Linked DNA regions of Chelatococcus sp. HY11. The protein of the gene in region 2 interacts with the protein of the main gene of each other region in a pairwise test. Links are inferred from orthologs where the notes say so. Each region holds a gene or a part of one and is shown on either strand. Other genes may lie near its edges.

Evidence for each region. The genes of interacting proteins can lie anywhere in the genome.
Region 1: the proteins of secA (region 2) and secB interact in binary tests that used the Escherichia coli proteins (3 or more experiments, as listed by UniProt). The link is inferred for Chelatococcus sp. HY11 from one-to-one orthologs.
Region 3: the proteins of secA (region 2) and ybgC interact in binary tests that used the Escherichia coli proteins (3 or more experiments, as listed by UniProt). The link is inferred for Chelatococcus sp. HY11 from one-to-one orthologs.

The regions. Positions count from the first base shown.
Region 1 is NZ_JAHBRX010000001.1:3,394,767-3,397,633, reverse strand. Bases 1-2,795 are described here. They hold secB (protein-export chaperone SecB), read right to left. Parts: upstream 1,745-2,795; coding sequence 1,256-1,744; downstream 1-1,255. Other genes in these bases: KIO74_RS15465 (Tim44/TimA family putative adaptor protein), read left to right, coding at 2,119-2,795; dnaQ (DNA polymerase III subunit epsilon), read left to right, coding at 365-1,075; coaE (dephospho-CoA kinase), read left to right, coding at 1-360. Also shown: more of KIO74_RS15465, read left to right, coding at 2,796-2,838; mltA (murein transglycosylase A), read left to right, coding at 2,852-2,867. UniProt on the Escherichia coli protein: One of the proteins required for the normal export of some preproteins out of the cell cytoplasm. It is a molecular chaperone that binds to a subset of precursor proteins, maintaining them in a translocation-competent state.
Region 2 is NZ_JAHBRX010000001.1:2,832,042-2,835,488, forward strand. What follows is about bases 33-3,407. They hold secA (preprotein translocase subunit SecA), read left to right. Parts: upstream 33-423; coding sequence 424-3,207; downstream 3,208-3,407. Other genes in these bases: KIO74_RS12935 (lytic transglycosylase domain-containing protein), read right to left, coding at 3,400-3,407. Also shown: more of KIO74_RS12935, read right to left, coding at 3,408-3,447. UniProt on the Escherichia coli protein: Required for protein export, interacts with the SecYEG preprotein conducting channel.
Region 3 is NZ_JAHBRX010000001.1:3,863,632-3,866,662, reverse strand. What follows is about bases 1-2,959. They hold ybgC (tol-pal system-associated acyl-CoA thioesterase), read right to left. Parts: upstream 1,730-2,959; coding sequence 1,271-1,729; downstream 1-1,270. Other genes in these bases: KIO74_RS17555 (DUF2852 domain-containing protein), read right to left, coding at 2,486-2,896; KIO74_RS17560 (EamA family transporter), read left to right, coding at 1,890-2,327; tolQ (protein TolQ), read right to left, coding at 240-956; tolR (protein TolR), read right to left, coding at 1-215.

The DNA.
Region 1 (2,867 bases), 560 kb from region 2 along the record:
ATCATTCACCCGCTCGTCCGGGCGGACAGGGACGCCCTTCTGGAAGAGGCGCGGCGGTCTGGTGCGGCGCTGATGGTCTTCGATATTCCGCTTCTCTATGAGACGGGCGCGGAGAAGGACTGCGACGCGGTTCTGGTGGTGACCGCATCGCCCGAAATCCAGCGTGAGCGGGTTCTGGCGCGCCCGGGCATGACGCCGGAACGATTCGCGATGATTCACGTGAAACAACTTCCCGACGCCGAGAAACGGCGACGGGCGGATTTCATTGTGGACACCGGGCGCGGATTGGCGGAGGCGGAAGCTCAGATCGACGTGATCATTGCTAACATCATGGCGCGGACAAGCGAGCGACGGGACTGATTTGATGCGTGAAATCGTACTCGACACGGAAACGACCGGCCTTGATCATCTCACCGGGGACCGGATTGTCGAGATCGGCGCCGTCGAGCTCATCAACCATCTGCCAACGGGCCGTACTTTTCACAAATACATCAATCCGCAATATCCGGTCGCTCCGGCCGCCTTTGACGTGCACGGACTGTCCAACGAGTTTCTGTCCGACAAGCCACTGTTTCAGGACGTGGCCGCGGAGTTCGTCGCATTCATCGCAGACGCGCATCTCGTGATTCACAACGCGTCCTTCGACGTCGGTTTTCTGGATTCTGAACTCACCCGGCTGGGCTTCCCGCGCATCGAAGCGGCCAATGTCATCGACACACTGATGCTTGCGCGCCGCAAGCATCCTGGTGGGCAAAACAGCCTCGATGCGTTGTGTTCGCGTTATGGCATCGACAACTCGCGTCGCACGAAGCACGGCGCCCTGCTCGATTCTGAAATTCTGGCGGATGTTTATCTGGAGCTTATCGGCGGCCGGCAGACGGATCTGGGGCTCGCCGTCGCCGGTGCGGCACGTGCCGCCGTCACGATCGCCGAGGGAGCGTTAAGAGCCATGCAGCGGCCGGAGCCGCTTCCGTCGCGCCTCAGCGACGCCGAACGCGAGGCTCATCGCAACTTTGTGACTGGCTTGGGCGAGGCAGCGATCTGGACGCGCTATGGCGTGATCTCGGACGCTTGAGGAGAAGTGATTTTAATGCCCGGCGGGAGTATCGATCTTCTGACCTGGGCACCCCGCCCCGCCCTCGTTGGCGCGAGGCCAACCTCCCCCCAAGGGAGCGCCTTGGGGCCCCCAAGGGGGGAGGGATAACTTCCGGCGGCCCGGTGCGCTGCAAACGGGTTTGAGAGCCCGAGGCCGTTATCAGGCCTGCGCGGCCGGCTGCTGCGGCTGCACTTCCGAAAGCTTCTGGCGATAGAGCGCTGCGAAATCGATCGGGTCGATGAACAGGGGTGGAAAACCGCCGTTGCGCACGCTGTCCGCCACGATCTGCCGGGCAAACGGGAAAAGCAGGCGCGGGCATTCGATCATGACGGTCGGATGCAGGTGCTCCTGCGGGATGTTGCGCAGGCGGAACACGCCGCCATAGACGAGCTCAAAGACGAACAGAACGTCATTGCCGATGGTGGCCTTGCCCTCGAGGGTGAGGTCGACCTCGAAATCGGTTTCGGCGAGCTGGTTGGCGCCAACATTGACCTGGATCGAGATTTCCGGACCCTGCTGCTGCGGCGTCAGCGAGCGCGGGGCATTCGGGTTCTCGAAGGACAAGTCCTTGATATATTGCGCGAGCGCGTTCAGCGAGGGCGTGGTATCGGCCGGGGCGCCGGTGCCGTTGGTTGAGATGTCGCTCATGGAAAAACTTCTCCGGATATACGGATGATGGAAACTAAGGTTCCGGAAGGCATCCGCGCTCCCCGGACCGGGACTCGTCGACCGGCGACGGATCCCTGTCGGAACCGGGCCGTTCTGAATGGACCACCGAAGCCTTGCTGCATTCCCAGCTCCAGTCGCTGGGGGCTAGCATGGAAAGCTGGTCACCGACAAGGCACGATAATCCCAATCCCGCGCCCTTGTGAGGCACCCATCTCTTGTTTGCCGCAACGGTGGATGTTACGAGCGCAAGGCCCCATATCTATCAAGCGGTATCGGACAGGGATGGTCTTTGTGGCTATGAATCGAACCGTGGGACTTGACGCCGGGGTACGAGCACGAGACGACTGATAGCCATGCAAGACGGTTTCGACGTAACGACTATAGTCTTCCTCGCGCTCGCGGTGTTCGTGATCTGGCGCCTCCGCTCGGTGCTTGGCCAGCGGACGGGCAATGAGCGCCCCCCGCAGGATCCTTTCGCGCGCCGCGATCCGCCGATGAAGCCCGCGAACGGGAGTTCGAACGGTGACAATGTGGTGCGCCTGCCCGGCGCGGCCAATGACACCGGCTCGGGCGCCGAGGCAAACCCCAATCGCTGGAAAGGCATCGCGGAGGCAGGGACGCCGCTGGCGGCGGGCCTCGATGCCGTTGTCCGGGCTGAGCCGAGCTTCAATCCGCAGGAATTCCTCAGCGGCGCCAAGATGGCCTACGAGATGATCGTGATGGCTTTCGCCCAGGGCGACCGCAAGAGCCTCAAGGGCCTTCTCTCGAAGGAGGTTTTTGAAGGGTTCGATCGGGAAATCGGCGAACGCGAAAAGCGTGGCGAGAAGATCGAGACCACGTTTGTCTCGATCGACGGCGCCGACCTTCTCGCAGTGGACCTCAAGGGCAAGCTGGCGCAGGCAACGGTGCGCTTCACCTCGAAGCTCATCACGGCCACGCGGGATGCCGCGGGCACCGTCGTCGACGGCAGCGCTGAGACGGTCGTCACGGTCACGGATGTCTGGACCTTCGCGCGCACCCTGGGTGGCCGCGATCCGAACTGGCAGCTGGTCGCGACCGAAGCGGCGCAGTAACGGGTCCGGTGCCGTGCGGCGTGGCATCG
Region 2 (3,447 bases):
TTTGAGCTTAAGTGGCTTGCATGAGTGGCCGAAGCCGCGTTGCTTGGCAAGACCTTTTGGCAAGACCTTTAGTTGGCGGAAGCCTCTGGTATGGCACGGGCTCGTTGACATCCCGCCCAGCATTGCGACCACCGGGCCGCGAGCCGGCGCCTATATATATATAGCGCCACAAGGCTTGTTTGGCAGTAACCGGGTTGACAGATCCTCGTGATACACCCATTTCGCCGAACAGCACGGGGCTTCGCCGCTTCGAAACATCGGCGTGCGATATGGGCGAAATCAAGGTCGGCGCGATAAAGTCGATCGCGCGGCGCCCATGTCCCCGCTGTTGTGCTGGACCCGGCGCCCCTTGGGGGTTAATCGTGTGACCGACGGCGCGGGATGCCTTCCCGTGCCGGAATTGATCGTCCGGAAAGAATCTCGATGCTCGGCGCTATTGCGAAAAAAATATTCGGTTCTGCCAACGACCGTCGCCTGAAGACCTATACGGCCAAGGTCCAGGCCATCAACGCGCTTGAGCCCGAACTCACGGCCCTCTCTGATGAGCAGCTTCGCGCCCGGACCGAGGAATTCCGCCAGCAGCTCGCAGCCGGCAAGACACTCGACGATTTGCTCGTTCCAGCTTTCGCGACCGTGCGCGAGGCCGCCAAGCGCGTGCTCGGCCAACGGCATTTCGATGTGCAGCTCATCGGCGGCATGGTGCTTCACGAAGGCGCGATCGCCGAGATGCGCACCGGTGAAGGCAAGACCCTTGTCGCGACGCTGCCCGTCTATCTCAATGCCTTGGCCGGCAAGGGCGTTCACGCGGTGACCGTGAACGACTACCTCGCCAGCCGTGACTCGGGCTGGATGGGCCGTGTCTACCGCTTCCTCGGGCTGACGGTCGGCGTGATCATCCATGGCCTCGACGATGACCAGCGCCGGGAGGCCTATGCCTGCGACATCACCTATGGCACCAACAACGAATACGGCTTCGACTACCTGCGCGACAACATGAAGTATGACCTCGCGCAGATGGTGCAGCGCGGGCACAATTTCGCGATCGTCGACGAGGTCGACTCGATCCTGGTCGACGAAGCGCGCACGCCTCTGATCATTTCCGGGCCGCTCGACGACCGCTCCGATCTCTACAACGCCATCGACGTGCTGATCCCGAAGCTCAAGCGGGAGGACTACGATCTCGACGAGAAGCAGCGCGCGGTCTCGCTGACCGAGAGCGGCAATGAGCACATCGAGGAGTTGCTGGAAGGCGCGGGCCTCCTGAAGGAGGGCTCCCTCTACGACGCCGCCAACGCGACGCTTGTTCACCACGTCAACCAGGCGCTGCGCGCCCACACCCTGTTCCAGCGCGATAAGGACTACATAGTCCGCAACGACGAGGTGGTCATCATCGACGAGTTCACCGGCCGCATGATGCAGGGCCGGCGCTATTCGGAGGGCCTGCACCAGGCGCTCGAGGCGAAGGAACACGTCCAGATCCAGCCCGAGAACCAGACGCTCGCCTCGATCACCTTCCAGAACTATTTCCGTCTCTATAAGAAGCTCGGCGGCATGACCGGCACGGCCGCGACCGAGGCGGACGAGTTCCTCGACATCTACAACCTGCCCGTGGTGGAAATCCCCACCAACCTGCCGGTCAAGCGCATCGACGAGGATGACGAGGTCTACCGGACCGACGGCGAGAAATACAAGGCGATCGCCCGCGACATCATGGAGGCGGCCGAGAAGGGCCAGCCGGTTCTCGTCGGCACGACATCGATCGAAAAGTCGGAGGTGCTCGCCAACTTCCTCTCCCAGACGGGCTACAAGCACATCGATTTCAGCAAGCCCGACGCCCTGAAGCCGGTGTTCGAGGCCGCCCGGACCGGCAAGTCATCCAAGCATTTCGCGGTGCTGAACGCGCGCTTCCACGAACTGGAAGCCTTCATCGTCGCCCAGGCGGGCGTTCCCGGCGCCATCACCATCGCCACCAACATGGCCGGCCGCGGCACGGATATCCAGCTTGGCGGCAATGCCGACATGCGGCTGGAGCAGGAACTGGCGGACTTGCCGGAAGGCGAGGAGCGGGCCGCCCGCGAGGCCGAGATCCGCGCCGAGATCGCCAGGTTCAAGGAACGGGCGCTGGCAGCCGGCGGCCTCTACGTCATCGGCACCGAGCGCCACGAGAGCCGGCGCATCGATAACCAGCTGCGCGGCCGCTCCGGCCGCCAGGGCGACCCCGGGCGCTCGAAGTTCTTCCTGTCGCTCGAAGACGACCTGATGCGCATCTTCGGCTCGGGCCGCATGGACACCATGCTGCAGCGTCTTGGCCTGAAGGAGGACGAGGCGATCGTCCATTCCTGGATCAACAAGGCGATCGAGAAGGCCCAGGGCAAGGTCGAAGCGCGCAACTTCGACATGCGCAAGAACATCCTGAAATACGACAACGTGATGAACGACCAGCGCAAGGTGGTCTTCGAGCAGCGTCGCGATTTCATGGCCCAGGAGTCGGTGCGCGAGACCATCGACGAGATGCGCCACGGCGTCGCCGAGGAGCTTGTCACGCGTCATATCCCGGAGAACTCCTACCCAGAGCAGTGGGATGTCGCCGGCCTCGCCGAAGCGATCACCAACGAGCTCAACATCACCGTTCCGGTCGAGGACTGGGCGAAGGAAGAGGGCATCGCGGACGACGAGATCCGGGACCGCCTCAAGGCTGCCGTCGACGCCGCCTATACGGAGCGCGTCGAGAAGAACACGCCCGAGGTGATGAATTACGTCGAGAAGCAGGTGCTGCTGCAGACCCTAGACCATCTCTGGCGCGAGCATCTCGCCACGCTTGACCATCTGCGTCAGGTCATCGGCTGGCGTGGCTACGCCCAGCGCGATCCGCTGAACGAATACAAATCCGAGGCCTTCCAGCTCTTCGATGGCCTCATCGGCCGGCTCCGCGAGCAGGTGACGACACAGCTGATGCGGGTCGAGGTGATGTTCTCGCCGCCCCCCGAGGCCGAGCTGCCGCCGATGGAAGCCCACCACCTCAATCCGTTCAGCGGCGAGGAGGAGATGGCGGGCTACGGCGATACGCTCGTGGCCTCCCGGCCCCAGGCCGAAGCCGTCGCGGTGGACCCCGCCGACCCGTCAACCTGGGGCAAGGTCGGCCGCAACGATCCCTGCCCTTGCGGCTCGGGCAAGAAATTCAAACATTGCCACGGGCGGTTCATCTGAGCGATCGCCCGGCGCGGGTCGCTTCTCCCTGTCAGGAGAGGTCGTGCGCGCATCGTCCGGGTGGGGGCTTTACGGGTATTCGTCGTAACCCTCACCTGTCCCTCCCTCATCGGGAGAGGGGACGCAAGCGACTGGCGTCGCATTCCCCGTTTCCGCTCGTTTCTGGATATCCAACCGCGCCCGGCGCGTGGCTCACTGCATGATGCGTAGAGTCGAAGAGCCAACCTTGGTGAGGTTGCG
Region 3 (3,031 bases), 1.0 Mb from region 2 along the record:
GGCTTCTGGTCGACATTGATCGGCTTGGCAGACGTCTGCGGCAGATCCAGCGGCACGCCAGCGGTCAATAGCGGTGCCGCCACCATGAAGATGATGAGCAACACGAGCATGACGTCGATGAAGGGCGTCATGTTGATGTCGGCGATGGCCCCATGCTTGCGGCGGCGTCTGCGCCGCCCGCCGCCGCCCGCTGATGCTCCGAGAGACATGCCCATGCTGTCGGCTCCTCGTGTCCGCCGTCAGGCGGCTGCCCGCTCGTCGATCTGCCGCGACAGAATGGCGGAGAACTCGTCCGCGAAAGTCTCCATACGCCCCTGCGCCTTGGCGGCCTCCGCCTGCAGCTTGTTGTAGGCGATGACAGCGGGAATGGCGGCGAACAGGCCGATGGCGGTCGCGAACAAGGCCTCCGCGATGCCTGGCGCGACGACGGCAAGACTGGTGTTCTTGGATGCGGCGATCGACTGGAAGGCGGTCATGATGCCCCAGACCGTGCCGAACAGGCCGATGAAGGGTGCTGACGACCCTACGGTGGCGAGAACCAGCAGGCGTGATTCGAGCCGCGCGGTCTCGCGCTGAATGGCGACGTCGAGCACCTTGTCGATCCGTTGCGAGAGGCTCGCCATCGAGCGGCCGCCCCCCTCGAACGAGCGCTTCCATTCGCGCATCGCGGCGGTGAACAAGGTCGCCAGCCCCTGGGTCGGGCGGTTGTGCAGGGAGCGGTAGAGCTCCTCCAGCGACTGGCCCGACCAGAACACTTCCTCGAAGCGGTCCATCGCTCGTTTGGTGCGCGCAAAGAGGAGCGATTTATCGATGACGATGGCCCAGCACCACACTGAAGCGGCAATGAGCCCCAGCATCACCAGTTTGACAACGATGTGCGCCTGCCAGAACAACTCCAGCAGCGAGCCACCACCCGCATGGGGCAGAGCCGCCTGGGTAACCTCGGCCGGATTCATCGACTACTCCTTCAATGCGCGGGCCCACCCTCTTCGCTCGTGTCAAGTCACCACGGTCGAACGGCTGTGAAAAAATGGGATGATCCGCGTATCCCCTCACTCGCCTCGGAATCTGTCGAAATGAGGGCGCTACAAAGGGACTGCCAAGGCATTCCCCCTGCCGCGCACTCCCGATGAGTTAAGCATGAGATAAGGTTAATTTGCGGTTAGCGGCGTCTCGACGCAAAAGTTCTAGTCAACGAGTTGGCTGCGTGATCACAGGCAGCGTCGCCGATGTCGTCAACTTCACTCGCCCCGGCAATCGGCGCCTGGCGTTAAACTTTTGCGTCGCCGCTCAGGATGCGGCGCAGTGGCTCGGGAATGCGTGCGGGCGCTCCACCGCGGATCAACGCCACGCGGACGTCAGCCGTCACGATCACGTCATCCCCCCTCTTGATGGATTGGGCAATGACAAGCGACGCGCCGCGCACCTCCGCCATGCGCGTTTCCACTTCGACGACGTCATCCATGCGCGCCGGCCGGATGAAGTCGATCGTCATGCGCCGCACCGCGAAAGCAAGGCCCTGCCCCTCGTCATGAAGGACAGACTGGTCGACGCCCGCCAGCCGCAGGAAATCCGTGCGGCCCCTCTCCAGGAAGCGCAAGTATCCGGCATGATAGACGATGCCCGAGAAATCCGTATCCTCGTAGTAGATGCGCACGGGCAGGCGGTGAACACCCTCGATCAACTGGCCGGCGAGATAGGAAAAGTCGGTGCGGTGCGTTTCACTCATCGGATATCCAAAACCTGATCTGGCACTTCGGCATCGCGGCCACGCGTCCCGGCAATGCGGGCGTGCTCGGCGGCTCGTCCGCCGCTGGCCGGGTACAGGTGATACGAATTTCGCTGAGATCACACCAGAGGCGCCGCGAGCCCATGGGACCCTGCAACTCATGAAACCCTTTCTCCTGACCTGGCAATTCTGGGCGCTGATGTCAGCCGCCTTCGCTGCCTTGACCGCCATTCTCGCCAAGATCGGTGTGAGTGAGGTGAATTCGGACTATGCGACCTTCATCCGCACCATCGTCATCCTCATCACGGTGGCCGCCTTGCTGGGCGCGACCGGCCAATGGCAGCAGCCGGGCTCGGTTCCTGGCCGAACTTACGTCTTCCTGGCTTTATCAGGCCTTGCGACGGGCGCGTCCTGGCTGTGCTATTTCCGCGCGCTGAAGCTCGGCGATGCAGCGCGCGTCGCCCCCCTCGACAAGATGAGCGTGGTCCTCGTCGCCGTCTTCGGCGTCCTCTTCCTCGGCGAAAAATTGTCCGGCACCAACTGGCTCGGCGTCGTCATGATTGCGGCCGGCGCGGTCCTCATCGCCTATCGTGCGTGAAGGGATAGCGAGTGCCCGAAAAAAAACGCCGCGCTTTTGCGAGCGCGGCGTCGTCTTTGGCGGAACGGTCCGGATCAGCCATCCAGCTCGACCGGACCGGGGAGGTTACATTCAGACCTGATATGATCAGGGCTGGCTAGGATCAGGCTTGGTTACGATCAGGCCTGCGCTTCCGGCTGCGAAGGCGGCGTCTGCGGGCGGTTGCGCCGGTCCGCCATGAACTGGTCGAACTCGGCCTTGTCCTTGGCCAGCCTCAGACGCTCGAGGAAGTCGCGGAACTCGCGCTGCTCGTCTTCCAGCCGGCGCAAGGTCTCCTCGCGATACTCGTCGAAAGCGCGGTTGCCGCTTGACGGTGGGCCACCCCACCGGCCGCCCCAACGCTGACCGTCGTCCCGGCGAAATGCCCAAGGGCCGAAACCGCCGCGCTTCATACCGCATCCCATACGTCCGCTCCATACTGAGAAGGCGAGGACCGCCAGGCCCAGGGGCCACCAGGCAATGAAGCCCAGCACCATGAGGGCGATCCAGGCCGGTTTGCCAAATTCGTCCAGCTTTGCTGCGAGCTGCATGACCGTCCGTCCTCTGTGAATGTTAATCACATTTACATAGTTAGAGATGGGAGGCTTTCCTGTCAATAACGGGTCGTGAAAAATGATGAGTCGAAGCTCTTCCAGGGGGCGCCTCCACCGCCCGAAGCCTCACGC